DNA from 2 places in the Streptomyces gobiensis genome. Region 2 is predicted to be linked to the other one. Evidence: riboswitches for the same ligand, from Rfam matches in the RefSeq annotation. Region 2 holds a riboswitch; the other holds the start of a gene.

Region 1 (9,859 bases), 3.6 Mb from region 2:
ACGTGGCCGGACGGGTCAGTGTGGGGCTGCCGCCCAATGTGGAGCAGGCCGACTTTGTCTCCTCGGGAGTCTTCGGGCTCATCGACGCGATCGAGAAGTTCGACCCCGGGCGGTCCATCAAGTTCGAGACCTACGCCATCACCCGCATCCGCGGGGCGATGATCGATGAACTGCGGGCACTGGACTGGATCCCGCGTTCGGTCCGGCAGAAGGCCCGCGCGGTGGAGCGGGCCTACGCCACGCTGGAGGCCTCGCTGCGGCGTACGCCCTCGGAGGCTGAGGTGGCCGCCGAGATGGGCATCCAGCTGGAGGAACTGCACGCTGTCTTCAGTCAGTTGTCGCTGGCCAATGTGGTGGCGCTGGAGGAGCTGCTGCACGTCGGCGGTGAGAGCGGCGACCGGCTGAGCCTGATGGATACGCTGGAGGACACCGCCGCCGAGAACCCGGTCGAGATCGCCGAGGACCGTGAGCTGCGGCGACTGCTGGCCAGGGCGATCAACACACTGCCGGAGCGGGAAAAGACCGTGGTCACCCTCTACTACTACGAGGGCCTTACGCTCGCCGAGATCGGCCAGGTGCTGGGGGTCACAGAGAGCCGGGTGAGCCAGATCCACACCAAGTCCGTGCTGCAATTGCGCGCGAAGCTCGCGGATGTGGGTCGCTGAATCGTCCCTGCCCTCTCTATGGTGGAGACGTGCCCAGGATTCGAGCGGCCTCGGTGGCCGAGCACCGGACGATGCAGCGCGGCGCCCTGCTGGACGCCGCCCGATCCTTGCTGTCCGAGGGCGGTACGGAGGCGCTGACCTTCCCCGCCCTTGCCGAGCGGACCGGGCTGGCTCGGTCTTCTGTCTATGAGTACTTCCGCTCCCGCGCGGCCGTTGTCGAGGAGCTGTGCGCGGTCGATTTCCCCATCTGGGCGGCCGAGGTGGAGGCGGCGATGGAGGCCGCCGATACGCCCGAGGCGAAGATCGAGGCGTATGTACGGCAGCAGCTGGCGCTCGTCGGAGACCGACGGCACCGGGCAGTGGTCGCGATCTCGGCCGGTGAGCTGGATCAGGGCGCCCGGGAGAAGATCCGTGCCGCACACGGTGGGTTGATCGCGATGACCGTCTCCGCACTGGAGACGCTCGGCCATGAGCAGCCCCGCTTGGCGGCGATGCTGCTCCAGGGGATCGTCGACGCCGCAGTCCGCCGCATTGAGCTGGGCGCGGCGGAGGACCCCGAACGGATCACGGAAGCCGCGGTAACGATGGCTCTGCGCGGCGCTTGCGGCTGACGGCACGCGCCCGCTGTCCGGTTCCGGTGCCGCACGCGGCCTGCCACGCAACCGCGCCAGCGAAGCGCGCGGCGCGGTGGAGGCGTCGGTGCGCCCAGGCAGCCACCGCGGCCAGCACCGCCGCCAGAGCGCCTGCGGCGGTCGGCACCGTGACGTCCGCGGTTCCCTCGGCTGGCTTATCCCGGGTAACCGGCGGATGCGCAATGGTGTGGGCCGAGCCCGCTGGCTGCCAGGCGCCCATGCCGCCCTCCGGCTGATCAGTGCCTTCTGTGACCTCTGTGGCCTCTGCGCCAGGGCCTGTGGCCATCGCCTTGCCCTCCCGGGGCAGCGGAATGTCGAAGACCGGGAGCAGGATGGACGGTCCCTGGCGGAGCAGGGTGAGGGGGTCGAGGTAGGTGTCGCCGCGGCGCAAGCCCCAGTGGAGGCAGGAGCTGGGACGGCAGTGCGATGGGCCGGGCTGGAGAGTGGCGACGGGCTGCCCGGCGGTGACCCGGTCGCCGACGGAGACCGTCGGGCTGACCGGTTCGTACGTGGTGCGCAGTGGCGGGTCACCGGTGCCGGAGAGTTCGATGGACAGCACGCCGCGGCCCGCGACCGTGCCCGCGAAAGAGACCCGGCCCGGGGCCACCGCCCGGACCGGCCGCCCCGCCTTTCCCGCGAGGTCCACACCCCGGTGTCCCGCCGCCCAGGGCGCGGGCGGCGGCTCGAAGGCCCGCTCCACCTGGGGGTCCGGTACGGGCCAGATGAGCAGCAGTGCCGCGTACAGTTGTAGCCACATGCACGTAGCGTGACGCGGAGCGCTGTTCCTTGTGGATCTTGTTGAGGATCTGTGGAATACCCGCCGGTTGTGGTTAACCGCGCGTGTCGTCGTCCCTGTCAGGGTCCCGTACACTTCTGGTGGCGACCCGGGTCACCGGGTCGACTTCGCACGCCCCGCCACCCTCCGTGGGTGGCCGCGTATCTCGGTCCTTCGAACCGCCTTTCACCAGGTGTTTCGCAGGCATAACGCGTTGGGGTGTCAGGAGCGGCGGCCGCCCGGCCGACGCTGACAACCGAGTACAACGAGGAGAACGGCCATGGCCGTCGTCACGATGCGGGAGCTGCTGGAGAGCGGCGTCCACTTTGGGCACCAGACCCGCCGCTGGAACCCGAAGATGAAGCGCTTCATTTTCACCGAGCGCAATGGCATCTACATCATTGACCTGCTCCAGTCGCTGTCGTACATCGACCGCGCCTACGAGTTCGTCAAGGAGACCGTCGCGCACGGCGGCTCCGTCATGTTCGTCGGCACCAAGAAGCAGGCCCAGGAGGCCATTGCCGAGCAGGCCACCCGCGTGGGCATGCCCTACGTGAACCAGCGCTGGCTCGGCGGCATGCTGACCAACTTCTCGACGACCGTCTACAAGCGTCTGCAGCGCCTCAAGGAGCTTGAGCAGATCGACTTCGAGGATGTGGCCGCCTCCGGCCTCACCAAGAAGGAGCTCCTTGTCCTCTCCCGCGAGAAGGCCAAGCTGGAGAAGACCCTTGGCGGTATCCGCGAGATGCAGAAGGTGCCCAGCGCCGTCTGGATCGTGGACACCAAGAAGGAGCACATCGCCGTCGGTGAGGCGCGCAAGCTCAACATCCCGGTTGTCGCGATCCTCGACACCAACTGCGACCCGGATGAGGTCGACTACAAGATCCCGGGCAACGATGACGCGATCCGCTCCGTCACCCTGCTCACCCGCGTGATCGCCGACGCCGTCGCCGAGGGCCTGATCGCCCGCTCCGGCGCCGCCGAGGCGAAGGGTGGCGAGAAGGCCGCCGCCGAGCCGCTCCCGGAGTGGGAGCGCGAGCTCCTTGAGGGCGAGGCCCAGAAGGCCGACGCTGCCAAGGCCGAGGCCACTAAGGCTGACGAGGCCGCCAAGGCTGAGGAGGCCCCGGCTGAGGAGCCCAAGGCTGAGGAGCCCAAGGCTGAGGAGCCCAAGGCTGAGGAGCCCAAGGCTGAGGAGCCCAAGGCCGAGGCGCAGCCCGCCGAGGCGGAGAAGCCCGCAGAGCAGGCCTGACGTATCGGACGGTGGGGGCCAGCCGCCCCCACCGCTCCCGGTGGTTATCCGCCAATGCGGACGTCGGAGAAGAGATTCACCGACCGTGACTCCTCCCTCCTCTCAGTGACGAGGGCTTCTCACCCGGCCGCCGTGGCGACCTCATGACGGACAAGCCCTGCCCGGTGCCAACCCTGGGGCAGAGCAGTAGTGCAGAGAAGGAACTTAAGGATGGCGAACTACACCGCCGCTGACGTCAAGAAGCTCCGTGAGCTCACCGGCGCCGGCATGATGGACTGTAAGAAGGCAATCGACGAGGCCGAGGGCAACGTCGACAAGGCCGTTGAGATCCTGCGCGTCAAGGGCCAGAAGGGCGTCGCCAAGCGCGAGTCCCGCACCGCCTCGAACGGTGCCGTCGCGTCGCTCATCGCCGACGACAAGAAGTCCGGCGTGCTGGTTGAGCTCAAGTGCGAAACCGACTTCGTGGCCAAGGGCGACAAGTTCCAGGCCGCCATCGCCACCATCGCCGCGCATATCGCCGCCACCTCCCCGGCCGACATCGGCGCGCTGCTCACCTCCGAGATCGAGGCCGGCAAGACCGTCCAGGCCTTCGTCGACGAGAAGAACGCCGAGCTGGGCGAGAAGATCGTCCTCGACCGTTTCGCGCAGTTCTCCGGCGCCTTCGTCGCCTCCTACCTGCACCGGACCAACCCGGACCTGCCGCCGCAGGTCGGCGTGCTGGTCGAGCTGGACCAGGGGACCGCCTCGGACGAGGAAAAGGCAGCTGTCGCCAAGGACATCGCGCAGCACATCGCCGCGTTCTCGCCGAAGTTCCTCTCCCGTGAGGAGGTCCCGGCCGACACCGTGGAGAGTGAGCGCCGCGTCGCAGAGGCCACCGCGAAGGAGGAGGGCAAGCCGGAGGCCGCTCTGCCCAAGATCGTGGAAGGCCGCGTCAACGGCTTCTTCAAGGAGAACTGCCTCCTGGACCAGCCGTTCGCCAAGGACAACAAGAAGACCGTTCAGAAGGTCCTGGACGAGGCCGGTGTCACGCTGAAGCGCTTCGCCCGCTTCCGCGTCGGCGCCTGACTCGACCCCGACCCCGGTACGCCGTGACATCCACGGCGATTCGGGTCCGGCCCCGTTAGGGTCGGGCATACGGCAGCTGAGACGAGGAGGCCATTGCTACAGGAACCGAGAGGATCCACCGGCAATGGCCTTCTTCGTATGTGCACGAGGAGATCTCCATGAGCAGCATTGACACCGACAAAGACGGCACGCGGCGTCGCTTCCTACTGAAGCTCTCCGGTGAAGCGTTCGCCGGCGGCGGTGGCCTCGGTGTCGACCCCGATGTCGTGCACAAGATCGCCCGGGAGGTCGCCGCGGTCGTACGGGACGGGGCGGAGATCGCCGTCGTCATCGGTGGCGGCAACTTCTTCCGTGGCGCGGAGCTGCAGCAGCGGGGCATGGACCGGGCCCGCTCCGACTACATGGGCATGCTCGGTACGGTGATGAACTGCCTTGCCCTTCAGGACTTCCTGGAGAAAGAGGGCATCGACTCCCGCGTCCAGACCGCCATCACCATGGGCCAGGTCGCGGAGCCGTATATCCCGCTGCGCGCCATCCGGCATCTGGAGAAGGGCCGGGTCGTCATCTTCGGCGCCGGCATGGGCATGCCGTACTTCTCCACCGACACCACCGCCGCCCAGCGCGCTCTGGAGATCCACGCCGAGACCCTGCTGCTGGGCAAGAATGGAGTGGACGGCGTTTACGACTCCGACCCCGCCAGGAACCCCGACGCGGTGAAGTTCGACGCCCTCAGCTACGACGAGGCCATCACCCGGGACCTCAAGGTCGCCGATATGACGGCCATCACCCTGTGCCGTGACAACAAGTTGCCGATCCTTGTCTTCGAGTTGCTCGCCGAGGGCAATATCGCGCGAGCGGTGAAGGGTGAGAAGATCGGCACGCTCGTCAGCATCCAGAGCACGCGCGTCTGACCGCTGCGAGTAAGCAGCGCGTCAGATGGCAACTCCGTGCCGTAGGAAGGGCACGACACGGGGATGGACAACAGCCTGTCGGTCGGACACCGTGCAGGCATCAGGGCAGTACCCGAATTTCCCGCTCATTCATCGAACCAGGAGCACGTGGTGATCGAAGAGACCCTCCTCGAGGCCGAGGAAAAGATGGAGAAGGCGGTCGTCGTCGCCAAGGAGGACTTCGCCGCGATCCGCACCGGCCGTGCGCACCCGGCGATGTTCAACAAGCTTGTGGCGGACTATTACGGGGCGCCGACGCCGATCAATCAGCTGGCTTCATTCTCGGTGCCCGAGCCGCGGATGGCCTTGGTGACCCCGTTCGACAAGAGCGCACTGCGCAATATCGAACAGGCGATCCGTGACTCGGATCTGGGCGTCAACCCGTCGAACGACGGCAACGTCATCCGAGTGGTCTTCCCCGAGCTGACCGAGGACCGGCGCAAGGAGTTCATCAAGGTCGCCAAGAGCAAGGCGGAGGACGCGAAGATCTCGATCCGTAGTGTCCGCCGCAAGGCCAAGGAGGCCATCGACAAGGCGATCAAGGACGGCGAGGTCGGCGAGGACGAGGGCCGCCGCGCCGAGAAAGAGCTCGACGACACCACCGGCAAGCATGTCGCACAGGTGGACGAGCTGCTCAAGCACAAGGAAGCCGAGCTGCTTGAGGTCTGAGGGATCTGAGGGGTCTGAGGTTAAGGCTGCATTTCAGTGAACGACTCACCCTGGGGGGCGACCCCGAGTCCCGGACGCTGGGGTCCTCCCGATCAGGGACCTGCGCCGTTGGCGGGTTCCGGGTACGGCGTCGGCGATCCGGCGCATAGGGCGCATAGGGCGCAAACTGAGCCTATGCCCATCGTGCCCGGTGCCGACGGCGGTGATCAGGAGAACCGCGACGGTCATGACGACGGTCATCGGCTGAACGGCCCGTTCTTCCGGGACGAGCGCCCCGGCCCGCCCGAGCCGCTCGCCCCGCACCCGCCTGCCTCCGGGAAGAAGTCGGCGGGCCGTGATCTGCGCGCAGCCGTGGGGGTCGGTGCCGGTCTGGGCGCCGTCATCCTCGCCTCGCTCTTCCTCCGCAAGGAGATCTTCGTCGGCGTGATAGCGGTCGCCGTCGTGGTGGGCCTGTGGGAGCTGACCACACAGCTCGCCAAGCGCAAGCAGATCCGGGTACCGCTGGTGCCCCTCGCGATCGGCGGCGCGGCGATGGTCATCGCCGGATATGTCCGCGGAGCCGAGGGCGCCTGGGTGGCGATGGCACTCACCACGCTCGCCGTACTGGTCTGGCGGATGACGGAGCCGCCCGAAGACTATCTGCGGGATGTCACCGCGGGGGTCTTCGCCGCCTTCTACGTCCCCTTCCTCGCGACCTTCGTAGCGCTGATGCTCGCCGCGGACGACGGCGCCTGGCGGGTGCTGACCTTTCTGCTGCTGACCGTGGTCAGTGACACCGGTGCGTATGCGGTCGGCTGGAAGTTCGGCAAGCACAAGCTCGCTCCGCGGATCAGCCCCGGCAAGACCCGGGAGGGACTGCTGGGCGCGATCACCTTCTCGATGGCCGCGGGCGCACTGTGCCTGCACTTCCTGATCGACGGGGGCACCTGGTGGCAGGGCCTGCTGCTGGGCCTCGCGGTCGCGGCCAGCGCGACGCTGGGCGACCTCGGCGAGTCCATGATCAAGCGGGACCTCGGCATCAAGGACATGGGCTCACTGCTGCCGGGCCATGGCGGGATCATGGACCGGCTCGACTCGCTGCTGCCGACGGCCCCGGTGGTGTGGCTACTGCTGGTGATCTTCGTCGGCGCGGGTTAGGGCGTGCCGTTACCCTGGAAGGGCTTACCGCGCTGGCGGTGAGCTCTTTTCCTGCCCCGCGGCTGCGGGGATGGTCCCGTGAGGTCTCCGGGTGCTGGCATCGCCTTGCCCTCGGCCCCGCAACAGCGGGGATCACCTGACCTCGTCGCAATGAGGAGTTTCCGCTATGGCACCGCCCGCCCCAGGCGTGCTCACCTTCGCAGCGCCACGCGGAGCCAAGAAGCCACCGCGCCACCTTGCCGATCTCAGCCCCGCCGAGCGCCGGGAGGCGGTCGCCGCGATCGGCGAGAAGCCGTTCCGTGCCAAGCAGCTGTCCCAGCACTACTTCGCCCGGTACGCACATGACCCGGCGCAGTGGACGGACATTCCCGCTGCCGCCCGCGAGAAGCTCGCGGCGGAGCTGCTGCCCGAGCTGATGAGCGTGGTGCGGCATATCTCGTGTGACGACGACACCACCCGCAAGACCCTGTGGCGGCTGCACGACGGGACGCTGGTGGAGTCCGTGCTGATGCGGTATCCGGACCGGGTCACCATGTGTATCTCCTCGCAGGCGGGCTGCGGTATGAACTGCCCCTTCTGTGCCACCGGGCAGGCGGGTCTGGACCGTAATCTGTCCACCGCTGAGATCGTCCACCAGATCGTCGACGGCATGCGCGCCCTGCGCGATGGCGAGGTCCCCGGGGGCCCGGCCAGGCTCTCCAACATCGTCTTCATGGGCATGGGCGAGCCGCTGGCGAACTACAACCGTGTGGTCGGTGCCATCCGCCGCCTCACCGACCCGGAGCCGGACGGTGTCGGCATCTCGCAGCGGGGGGTCACGGTCTCTACGGTCGGCCTCGTTCCGGCGATGCTGCGCTTCGCCGACGAGGGTTTCAAGTGCCGTCTCGCGGTCTCCCTGCACGCCCCCGACGATGAGCTGCGCGACACCCTCGTCCCGGTCAACACCCGCTGGAAGGTCCGCGAGGTGCTGGACGCGGCCTGGGAGTACGCGGCCAAGTCCGGTCGCCGGATCTCCATCGAGTACGCGTTGATCAGGGACATCAATGACCAGGCCTGGCGCGCCGATCTGCTCGGGCGGCTCCTCAAGGGCAAGCGGGTGCACGTCAATCTGATCCCGCTCAATCCGACCCCCGGCTCCAAGTGGACGGCCTCCCGCCCGGAGGACGAGGCCGAGTTCGTACGGGCCCTGGCATCGCACGGAGTGCCGGTCACCGTCCGGGACACCCGGGGCCAGGAGATCGACGGAGCCTGCGGTCAGCTCGCGGCGACCGAGCGCTGAGCCGCGCTGCCGCCGACTGGTATCGTTCGCCCGTACGAACAACCGAACGAATAACCAAACACCGTTGACAGGGGAGCGCGAGCAGCGCTGAGAGTGCGGAACCGCTCGGAGAGCGGAGACAGCCGCAGACCCTCGAACCTGATCCGGTTAGTACCGGCGTAGGGAGTCCAGCACCATATGAACACCAGCTTTCGGCGTGCCGTCGGCATCGCCGTTCTCAGTACGCTCGGCGCCGCAGCGCTTGCCGCCTGCGGTAGCCCGGAGGCCTCCAAGGAGGCGTCGAAGACCGTCACCCTGGTCACCCATGACTCCTTCGAAGTCTCCGAAGAGGTACTGAAGGAGTTCACCAAGGAGACCGGTTACCAGGTCAAGGTGTTGCGTGGCGGCGACGCCGGATCGGCCGTGAACCAGGCGATCCTCAGCAAGGGCAACCCACGCGGCGATGTCTTCTTCGGCGTTGACAACACCATGCTCTCCCGCGCCCTCGACGCGGAGCTGTTCACCCCGTACGAGGCCAAGGGGCTGGCCAAGGTCCCCGAGGAGTTCCAGCTCGACGCGGCCAAGCACCGGGTGACCCCCATCGACACCGGCGATGTCTGCGTCAACTACGACCGGAAGTACTTCGCCGACAAGAAGCTGGACCCGCCGCAGACCCTCGATGACCTGATCAAGCCGGCGTACAAGAACCTCCTGGTCACCGAGAACGCCGCCACCTCCTCGCCCGGCCTGGCCTTCCTGCTGGCCACCGTTGGCCGGTACGGCGAAGATGGCTGGCAGGACTACTGGAAGAAGCTCAAGGCCAATGGCGTCGACATGGTCGACGGCTGGGAGCAGGCCTACGACGACCGCTTCACCGGCTCCGCCGGAGGCAAGAAGAACGGCGACCGGCCGCTCGTTGTCTCCTACGCCACCAGCCCGCCTGCCGAGGTGTTCTACGGCGGCGGCAAGAACCCCGAGCAGGCCCCCACCGGCGTCTCCACGGGCACCTGCTTCCAGCAGATCGAGTTCGCCGGACTGCTCGACGGCGCCAAGAACGACAAGGGCGGCAAGGAACTCCTGGACTTCCTGCTCAGCAAGGCCTTCCAGGAGGACATGCCGCTCAAGATGTTCGTCAACCCGGTCCGGGACGACGCCCAGCTGCCTGAGGTCTTCACCAAGTACGGCGAGCGGATCGCCGACCCGCACAACGTCGCCCCGGAGAGGATCGCGCAGCACCGGGAGCAGTGGGTCAAGCAGTGGTCCTCGCTGGTGAAGTAAGCCCGCCCAAGGAGCCTCAGAAGAGCGTGGCCGGGCGCGCTACCGCGGTGCGGCTGGGCCTGATGGCCGTGCCCATCGCGTTCTTCGCGCTCTTCTTCGGCTATCCGGTGGCCGCCATCGTCTCCCGTGGGCTGCGCGATGGCGGCCAGTGGCAGCTCGCCCGTCTCGGCGAGGTGCTGGC
Region 2 (9,859 bases):
CCGAGGACCGCGCGGGCGGCCGGGACCGGCAGATCGCCCTGCCCCAGATGCAGCACATCGGAGCCGATGGCGTGCGCGATGTCCGCCCGGTCATTGACGGCCAGGAGCTTGCCGTGCCGTCGGCAGGCCTCGGCGAAGACGGCGAGGTGCTCCAGCTCCTCGCCCGCCTCCATGCCCTTGTCACGCAGCTGCACGATGTCCACGCCACCCGCCAGCACCGCGTCCAGGAACTCAGGCAGATCTCCCTGCTCCTTGCGGGCACCGGTGCACAGATAGAGCCGGGCGTCAGCGAGCTGGTGGAGCTGGTCGGCCCGGTCGAGCTGGTCTCGTGCGGCCATGAGGCGGCTTCCCCCCTGGGTGGGGCATACGGGCCGCGCCTGGCGGCCCGTATGCCGTTCATTGCTACGTATCGTTTCTACGGATCGTTATGTGTCGCTATGAACCGCTGTGGATGTCAGACGGCGAGGGCCTGGGCGCGGCGCTTCACCTCGGTCCCGCGATTCTCGCGCAGTGCCTGCGCGGGGGTGCCGGGCAGGGTGTCATCAGGCGTGAACAGCCACTCCAGCATCTCCTCATCGGTGAAGTCGTCATCCTTCAGCAGCGTGATGGTCCCGATGAGACCCTTCACGATCCGGTTCTCGCCGATGAAGTCGGCGGGCACCATCAGCACACGGTTCTCGCCACGGCGCACCGCGATCAGCTGGCCCTCCTTGACCAGCTGCCGCACACGCGTCACCTCGACGCCGAGCTTCTCGGCGACATCGGGGAGGGTGAGCCAGGCGGGGACGAGAGCATCGGTTTTTGCGTCAATCTCGGTCACACCCCCAGCCTGCCATCAGCCGCCGACAAACGTCACCGCCACCTGCGTCGGCTGGGCTATACGACTGCCTTCTTCAGCGGTACGGACGCGTCCGCCGCCAGCGCGCGGTCGAGGGACGCCCCCTGCTCGATGAGCTTCCGGGCCTGCGCCAGGTCACGCGGCCTGCCGACCGCCAGCAGCGCGTTCAGCATCCCGTCCCGCAGCCAGCACACCGACCACGACGCACTCTCCGGGTCACCGCGCCACAGCAGCTCATCGCGGTCCGTATGGTGCCCGGCGTACTGGACGAAGCGCCCGAACTGCTCGGACCAGAAGTACGGCACCGGGTCATAGACCCCTCCCCCGCCGTCCACCGCATGGCCGGAGTCCCCGCCGACCAGGCCGGCGGCGACCGCGCGCGGGCCCTGGAGGGCGTTGTCCCAGTGGTGGACCAGCAGCCGCTCGCCATAGCGGGCGGAGGGGAAGGAGGCGCAGTCCCCGACCGCGTACACATCGGGCACCGAGGTGCGCAGCCGCTCATCAGCCAGGACCGAGCCGTCCGGGGCGAGCTCCACGCCGGAGCCCGCGAGCCAGGCGGTGGCGGGACGGGCGCCGATACCGACGACTACCGCCCCAGCGGGCAGCACCGTGCCGTCGGCGAGCTGGACCTCGCCCTGCCGGACCGCCGCGACGGCCACCCCGGTGCGCAGGGTGACGCCCCACTCCTCGTACCAGCGGCGCATATGGCCGGAGATCTCGGCGGGCAGCACCCCGGCGAGCGGCCGGTCGGCGGCCTCCACCACGGTCACCGCACAGCCCGCCTCACGGGCGGCGGTGGCGAACTCCGCGCCGATCCAGCCCGCCCCGACCACCACGATGGAGCGCTGCGCCTGCAACACCGGCCGCAGCCGCTCCGCGTCATCGAGGGTGCGCAGCAGATGCACACCCGGCACGCCCTCGCTGCCGGGCAGCGCTACCGGCGCGGCGCCGGTAGCGATCACCAGGCGGTCATACGGCACCGGACCGGCCTCGGTGTTCAGCACATGCTCGTCCGGGCGCAGTCCGGTGACATCCCGGCCCAGCACCAGTTCGATGTCGAGCGCCTGGAAGTCGATGTCGAAGGCGGACCCTTCGGCCTTTCCGATCAGTACCGCCTTGGAGAGCGGCGGGCGGTCGTACGGCTGATGTGGCTCGGCGCCGATCAGGGTGACGGCGCCGGACCAGCCCTGTTCCCGTAGCTGTACGGCGGTTTGGACTCCGGCCATTCCGGCGCCGACGATGACGACGCGCTGTTCGCTGTGCTCGCTGCGTGGGGTCACACGATCACTTTAGAACTCCCCCTTCAGCGGGTGCAGGGCCGCACAGTAGGGTGGGCGTCACAAAACGCACTCGCGGGAGCCCGGACGTACCGGGCTGAGAGGGAGGCTGGCGGCCTCCGACCGTAGGAACCTGATCCGGGTCATGCCGGCGAAGGGAGGGGTACAGCGCCCATGCATGTGGTGATTATCGGCGGTGGCGTCATAGGGCTGGTGACAGCCTGGCGGGCCGCACAGCGCGGACTGCGTACCACGGTCGTCGACCCGGCGCCGGGTGGCGGAGCCGCACAGGTCGCGGCCGGGATGCTGGCCGCCGTCAGCGAACTGCACTACGGGGAGGAGACGCTCCTCTCCCTCAACCTCGCCTCCGCACAGCGCTATCCGGCCTTCGCGGCGGAGCTCACGGAGGCCAGCGGCCAGGAGGTCGGCTACCGCGCCTGCGGCACGCTCGCCGTGGCCCTGGACGCCGATGACCGCGCGCATCTGCGGGAGCTGCACGCTCTCCAGCGGCGCTGCGGGCTGGACTCACAGTGGCTGAGCGGCCGTGAATGCCGCCGCTTGGAGCCCATGCTCGCCCCGGGCGTGCGCGGCGGACTGCGGGTGGACGGCGATCACCAGGCCGACCCGCGGCGGCTGGCGACGGCGCTGCTCACCGCATGCGAGCGGGCCGGGGTGGTGTTCCGCCACGGCTGGGCGCAGCGCCTTTCGGTCGTACGGGACCGGGCCACCGGGGTCGTCCTGGCGGACGGGAGTGAGCTGGCCGCCGACCAGGTAGTGCTCGCCGCCGGCAGCGACAGCGGGCGCCTCGACGGGGTCCCCGCGGAGGTGCTGCCCCCGGTCCGCCCGGTCAAGGGCCAGGTGCTGCGGCTGCGTATCCCACGGGCCTCCGCCCCCTTTCTCTCCCGGACCGTACGGGCCGTGGTACGCGGCGGGCATGTCTATCTGGTGCCGCGCGCCAGCGGCGAACTGGTCGTGGGTGCCACCAGTGAGGAGCTGGGCTGGGACACCACGGTGACAGCGGGCGGCGTCTACGAACTCCTCCGGGACGCGCATGAGCTGGTCCCCGGCATCACGGAGCTGCCCTTGGTGGAGACCCGCGCGGGGCTGCGCCCCGGCTCCCCCGACAACGCGCCGCTGCTCGGCCCCACCGCGCTGCCCGGCCTCCAGGTGGCCACCGGGCACTACCGCAACGGCATCCTGCTGGCCCCGGTCACGGGCGACGCGCTGGCCCAGTCGCTGACCACCGGCGAACTCCCCGAAGAGGCCCGCCCCTTCACCGCCCGACGCTTCTCGGACGCGCTTCAGGAGCAGCCCGCATGAGGATCCGTATCAACGGCGAAGACCGCGTCACCCCCGACGGGACCACCCTCGACGCCCTGATCTCAACCCTGACCACCGCCCCCAGCGGCGTCGCCGCGGCCGTCAACGAGGCTGTCGTGCCACGTGGCCAGTGGGCGGACACCACCCTCGGTGACGGCGACCGCGTTGAGGTCCTCACCGCGGTCCAAGGAGGCTGACGCCCGTGACACCCGCGACCCCCGATCCGCTGACCATCGGTGACACCAGCTTTGCCTCCCGGCTGATCATGGGAACGGGCGGCGCGCCCAGTCTCGATGTGCTGGAGCGCTCACTGGCGGCGTCCGGTACGGAGCTGACCACGGTGGCGATGCGGCGGCTCGACCCCACCGTGCAGGGCTCGGTGCTCTCCGTCCTGGACAGACTGGGCATCCGTGTACTGCCCAACACGGCGGGCTGCTTCACCGCGGGCGAGGCGGTGCTCACCGCCCGGCTGGCCCGGGAAGCGCTGGGCACCGACCTGATCAAACTGGAGGTCATCGCTGACGAGCGCACGCTGCTGCCCGACCCGATCGAGCTGCTGGACGCCGCCGAGATCCTGGTCGACGACGGCTTCACCGTCCTCCCCTACACGAACGACGACCCGGTGCTCGCCCGGAAGCTGGAGGACGTGGGCTGCGCCGCGGTCATGCCGCTGGGCTCGCCCATCGGCTCCGGGCTCGGCATCCGCAATCCGCACAACTTTCAGCTGATCACCGAGCGGGCCCGGGTCCCGGTCATTCTGGACGCGGGTGCGGGCACGGCGTCGGATGTGGCGCTGGCCATGGAGCTGGGCTGTGCGGCGGTCATGCTGGCCTCGGCCGTCACCCGTGCCCAGGAGCCGGTTCTCATGGCGGAGGCCATGCGCCACGCGACGGAGGCGGGCCGGCTGGCGTTCCGCGCCGGCCGTATTCCCCGCCGCCACTTCGCGGAGGCGTCCTCGCCGACGGAGGGGCTGGCGGCCCTTGACCCGGAGCGGCCGGCTTTCGCGTAGGGGGTCTTCTCCCCAGCCCCGCCCCTTCCCGAAACTGGGGGCTCCGCCCCCAGACCCCCGGCGGGGCTGGGAAAACCCATCGCGGGGCTCCGCCCGCGCACCGGTCCTGTTACCGTTTCGCTGCGATTTTGGCTGGTGGACGCACCGGGCGCCAGCAACGGCCGCTTCAACTCGTAGACTCTCGGCCGTGGATACGACCCTTCAGGACCCGTTGATCGGCCAGGTGCTAGACGACCGGTACCGCGTCGAAGCGCGGATCGCCGTCGGCGGCATGGCCACGGTGTACCGGGCCGTGGACACCCGGCTGGACCGTGTGCTCGCTCTGAAGGTGATGCACCCCTCCCTCGTTGACGACGCTCTCTTCGTTGAGCGCTTCATCCGGGAGGCGAAGTCCGCCGCGCGCCTCGCGCACTCCAATATCGTCGGCGTCTTCGACCAGGGCACCGACGGCACCTATGTCTATCTGGCGATGGAGTACGTCGCCGGGTGCACGCTCCGCGATGTGCTCCGGGAGCGTGGCGCCCTCCAGCCCCGCGCCGCGCTCGACATCCTGGAGCCGATACTCGCCGCGCTTGGCGCCGCGCACCGCGCCCAGCTGGTGCACCGCGATATGAAGCCGGAGAACGTGCTGGTCGGCGAGGACGGCCGGGTCAAGGTCGCCGACTTCGGGCTGGTACGTGCCGTGGACACCCAGACCTCGGCGTCCACTACGTCCATCATGGGCACGGTCTCCTATCTCGCCCCGGAGCAGATCGAGCACGGCATCGCGGGCACCGCCGCCGATATCTACGCCTGCGGCGTGATGCTCTACGAGATGCTGACCGGTGCCAAACCGCACTCGGGGACCACCCCCGCCCAGGTGCTCTACCAGCATCTGAACCATGACGTCGCGCCGCCGTCCGGGGCCGTGCCCGGGCTGGCCACCGCGCTGGACGGGCTGGTGGCACGGGCCACGGCCCGTGACCCCGAGGAGCGTCCGGCCGACGCGGTCGTGATGCTTCAGGAGATGCGGGCCGTACGCGCCACACTCACCGAGGAGCAGCTGGACGCGGTCCCCCCGCAGGCGCACGCCCCGGCAAACCCGGCAAACCCCGATGAGTCGGCCACCTCCGTGATCCCGCGTTCGGCGGCCGCCAGGGAGCCGGTGAACCACACCAGTGTCCTCCCGCCGCCACCCGCCGGGCCGCCGGGCACCCCACCGCCCCGCTCCCGGTCCGGGCGGCCCCGGCGCTCGCTGGTGGCGCTGATCGGGGCCGTACTACTGGTCCTGGGGCTGGGCGCGGGCGTCTGGTACATCAACTCCGGACAGTTCACCCGGACCCCGAGTGTGCTCCGGATGACGCAGCCCGAGGCGGAGAAGACCCTCGCCGACGCCGGGCTGCGGGCGAAGGTCACCAGGGCGCACAGCGCCACCATCCCGCGTGGCCGGGTCATCCGGACCGAGCCAGGCCCCGGCGCCCGTATCCGGGGCAATGGCACGGTCACCATCACCGTCTCCCGGGGCCCGGAGGTCGTAACGGTCCCGGACCTCAAGGGCGTACCGCTGGCCACGGCGAGGAAGCAGCTCAAGAAGGCCGGGCTGGAGCCCGCCACGGTCTCCCGGGAGTTCAACGACGAGGTCGAGCAGGGCTCGGTGATCCGTACGGACCCCAGGGCGGGGATCGAGAAGCGCCCCGGCAGCGCGGTGGCGCTCACCGTCTCCAAGGGTGAAGAGCTGGAGTTCCCGGACGTCATCGGCCTGGACGAGGACACGGCGCGCACCACGCTGCGTGACACCGGCTTCACGGTGCGGGTCGCCCCGGCCCCGGTCCACTCCGCACAGGAGCCGGGTCTGGTCGCCGAGCAGTCACCGGGCGCGGGAGCGACCGGCGCCAAGGGCGACAGCGTCACGCTCACCCTCTCCAAGGGCCCTGAGATGGTCACCGTCCCGGATGTCGTCGGCCAGGACGAGGAGACGGCCGTCAGGGCGCTGAAGGACGCGGGCCTGGCGGTGAAGGTCCGCAGGATCTTCTTCACCGGCGAGGTCTTCAACCAGTCCGTGGACGGTGGCGAGCAGGCAGAGAAGGGCTCAACGATCACCATCTGGGTCCGCTGACAGACCCCTGACGGCCCTTCTGACGGTCTGTGCGAACGCGACTGCATGCTGTGTTCGCCCGAGCGACGATCTGTGATCCCCGGCATAGGACCTATGTCACTTACGACCGGGACTAGTGGACGTATTCGGCCCTCAGCGGCCCGGACGCATTTTGGTACCCCCAGGTTCCACGATGCTAGGTAGTACATCGCGGCTTTGCTCTGCGAATTTCCGGACGCTAACAATGCTTCCCGTCGCACGGCGCCGTAGAGCAGGAAACGGCGTGCAACGCCGCTCCGGCCTCTGCGACACCCAGTCGATGGAAAGAGACCCACACCGCCATGCCCGAATACAACATCCCGCGCCAGCTCAGTCGCATCACCAAGACCCAGAAGCTCTCCGCGCTTGGCATCACCGCCGTCGCCGGCGCCGCGACCCTCGCGATGAGCCTCACCCCGGTCAGCGCCGACACGACCGTCGCGCAGCCCGCCCTCACACCGGCCGCCTTCACCACCCTCACCAGCGAGATACCGGCCCAGCGCGCCAGCATCAGCCAGCAGCACGGTGCCGCCGAGGAGGCCGCCCGCCAGGCCGCCGCCGCCGAGGCGAAGAAGAAGGCTGAGGCGAAGAAGAAGGCGGAAGCCAAGAAGAAGGCCGAGGCCGCCAAGAAGAAGGCCGAGGCCGAGCGTCAGGCGAAGGCCGAGCGCGCGAAGAAGGCGGCGGCCAGCCGTGCCGCCGAGCGCGCGAAGCCCGCCTACGCCAACAACCTGGACGGCTGGATCCGTGAGTCCCTCGACATCATGAAGGCCAAGGGCATCCCCGGCACCTACCACGGCATCCACCGCAACATCATCCGGGAGTCCAGCGGCAACCCGAACGCCATCAACAACTGGGACATCAACGCCCGCAACGGAGTGCCCTCCATCGGCCTGCTCCAGGTCATCAAGCCGACCTTCGACGCCTACCACGTCGAGGGCACCAAGCACAGCCAGTGGGACCCGGTCGCCAACATCGTCGCCGCCTGCAACTACGCGGCCGACCGCTACGGCTCGATCGACAACGTCTTCGGGGCCTACTGAGCAGTGCGCCGAGCAGGCCTGGCACCCTGGATACGGTGAGCACTCCCCAGCACTCCAGCACCCCGGCCCGCAGCCGTAACCCGATTGGCGGCCATGTCCCCGTAGCCGGTGGACTGGCCGCCACGGGCATTTCCTACGCCCGTGAGATCGGCGCCGAGGCTCTACAGGTCTTTGTCGCCAATCCGCGCGGCTGGGCCACGCCCGTCGGCAGCTCCGCACAGGACGAGGCGTTCCGCGCGGCCTGTGCCGCCGAGTACCTTCCGGCCTACATCCACGCCCCGTATCTGATCAACTTCGGCTCACACACCGAGGTGACGGTCGACAGGTCCGTGATCTCCCTGCGGCACTCGCTGCGCCGGGGCCGGGAGATCGGCGCCCTGGGCGTGGTCGTCCACACCGGCTCCGCGACCGGCGGCCGCGAGCGCTCCGTAGCCCTCGCCCAGGTACGGGACCGGATGCTGCCGCTGCTGGATGAGCTGACGCACGACGACGATCCATGGCTGCTGCTGGAGCCGACCGCCGGGCAGGGTGCCTCGCTCTGTGCGCTGGCTGAGGATCTGGGCCCGTACTTCGACGCCCTGGACCGCCATCCGAAGCTCGGCGTCTGTCTCGACACCTGCCACGCCTTCGCCGCCGGGCACGATCTGGCGGCGCCGGGCGGGACCAAGGCACTGCTGGACGAGCTGGTGACGGTCACCGGCGAGGGGCGGCTGAAGCTCATCCACGCCAATGACTCCAAGGATGTCGTCGGCGCCCACAAGGACCGTCACGAGAACATCGGCAGCGGCCATATCGGGGCCGAGCCCTTCCGTGAGCTCTTCCTCCACCCGGCTACCGAGGGGGTGCCCCTGGTGATCGAGACTCCGGGCGGCAAGGAGGGTCACACAGCGGACGTAGCCGGCCTGAAGTCGCTGCGCGACGTCTGACCGCGCGAGGTCTCACTGCGCGGCGGCGCTACAGCTCCGGGCCGTCGCCCGGCTCCTCCTGGTAGGAGTAGCGCTGCTCCCGCCAGGGATCCCCGATGTTGTGGTAGCCGCGCTCCTCCCAGAACCCCCGCCGGTCGGCCGTCATGTACTCCACGCCCCGGACCCACTTCGGCCCCTTCCAGGCGTACAGATGCGGCACCACCAGCCGCAGCGGAAAGCCATGCTCGGCCGTCAGCAGCTCACCGGCCCGGTGCGTGGCGAAGAGTGTCTGCTCGGCGGTGAAGTCCGACAACCGCAGGTTCGAGCTGAAGCCGTACTCGGCCCACACCATTACATGGGTGACCTCAGGCGCGGGAGGCGCCAACTCCAGGATCGTACGGGCCCGTACACCGCCCCATTCCACGCCCAGCATGCTGAACTTCGTCACACAGTGCAGATCGCCGGTCACGGTGTCATACGGAAGCGCGGAGAATTCCTCGTGCGTCCAGCAGTGCTTATCGCCGTCGGCGGTCGCCCCGAAGACCCGGAACTCCCAGCGCTCCGGCTTGAACCTGGGCACCGGCCCATAGTGCGTAACCGGCCACCCCCGCTGGAGCCGCTGCCCTGGTGGGAGCAGTGACTGCTCCGCTTCGCGGCTGTCCGGCTGACCCATGTCTCCATGGTGGCAGACCCAGGGGGGTGCTCCTGACCACACCCCCCGCGCTATTGAATATCCGGGCAAATTCGGTAAGCCTGCACTTACTGGACGCAGTTGCCGCGCAATGCGAAGATGCGGCGCACTACCTGTCGATCTTCGCTTGGAAGGAGCCCGCTCCCATGCAGGGCGACCCCGAGGTCATCGAATTCCTCAATGAGCAGCTGACCGCCGAGCTGACCGCGATCAACCAGTACTTCCTGCACGCGAAGATGCAGGAGAACTTCGGCTGGCCGAAGCTCGCGAAGTACACCCGGTCGGAGTCGTTCGATGAGATGAAGCACGCCGAAGTACTGACCGACCGGATCCTCTTCCTGGAGGGCCTGCCCAACTATCAGCGGCTCTTCCACGTCCGGGTGGGTCAGACGGTCACCGAGATGTTCCAGGCCGACCGCCAGATCGAGGTCGAGGCCATCGACCGGCTCAGGCGCGGTATCGAGGTCATGCGGGCCAAGGGTGACATCACCTCGGCCAATATCTTCGAGGACATCCTCGCTGACGAGGAGCACCATATCGACTACCTCGACACCCAGCTGGATCTGATCGAGAAGCTAGGGGAGCCGCTGTACATCGCGCAGCTCGTCGAGCAGCCAAGCTGATCAGGCCGCTTCTGCTACCTCGTCCCGGGTCTCCGCGAGAAGC

The links. A riboswitch is a leader RNA that binds a small molecule or an ion and turns the genes downstream of it on or off. The one in region 2 is predicted to bind thiamine pyrophosphate.
Region 1: linked by a shared signal. The riboswitch ahead of test1122_RS20415 (thiamine ABC transporter substrate-binding protein) and the one ahead of thiO (glycine oxidase ThiO) in region 2 are both predicted to bind thiamine pyrophosphate.

Annotation. Positions count from the first base shown of each region.
Region 1 is NZ_CP086120.1:4,359,261-4,369,119, forward strand. It holds gene whiG (RNA polymerase sigma factor WhiG) at 1-665, shown strand, start outside; gene test1122_RS20375 (TetR/AcrR family transcriptional regulator) at 737-1,276, shown strand; gene test1122_RS20380 (murein hydrolase activator EnvC family protein) at 1,230-2,054, opposite strand; gene rpsB (30S ribosomal protein S2) at 2,353-3,321, shown strand; gene tsf (translation elongation factor Ts) at 3,532-4,386, shown strand; gene pyrH (UMP kinase) at 4,545-5,297, shown strand; gene frr (ribosome recycling factor) at 5,448-6,005, shown strand; gene test1122_RS20405 (phosphatidate cytidylyltransferase) at 6,042-7,142, shown strand; gene rlmN (dual-specificity RNA methyltransferase RlmN) at 7,309-8,421, shown strand; TPP riboswitch at 8,481-8,603, shown strand; gene test1122_RS20415 (thiamine ABC transporter substrate-binding protein) at 8,599-9,678, shown strand; gene test1122_RS20420 (ABC transporter permease) at 9,741-9,859, shown strand, end outside.
Region 2 is NZ_CP086120.1:779,009-788,867, forward strand. It holds gene thiE (thiamine phosphate synthase) at 1-338, opposite strand, end outside; gene test1122_RS03595 (Rv2175c family DNA-binding protein) at 455-820, opposite strand; gene test1122_RS03600 (NAD(P)/FAD-dependent oxidoreductase) at 877-2,118, opposite strand; TPP riboswitch at 2,181-2,293, shown strand; gene thiO (glycine oxidase ThiO) at 2,290-3,435, shown strand; gene thiS (sulfur carrier protein ThiS) at 3,432-3,632, shown strand; gene test1122_RS03615 (thiazole synthase) at 3,638-4,444, shown strand; gene pknB (Stk1 family PASTA domain-containing Ser/Thr kinase) at 4,632-6,539, shown strand; gene test1122_RS03625 (transglycosylase SLT domain-containing protein) at 6,860-7,597, shown strand; gene test1122_RS03630 (deoxyribonuclease IV) at 7,633-8,523, shown strand; gene test1122_RS03635 (sulfite oxidase-like oxidoreductase) at 8,552-9,175, opposite strand; gene bfr (bacterioferritin) at 9,340-9,816, shown strand; gene test1122_RS03645 ((2Fe-2S)-binding protein) at 9,817-9,859, opposite strand, start outside.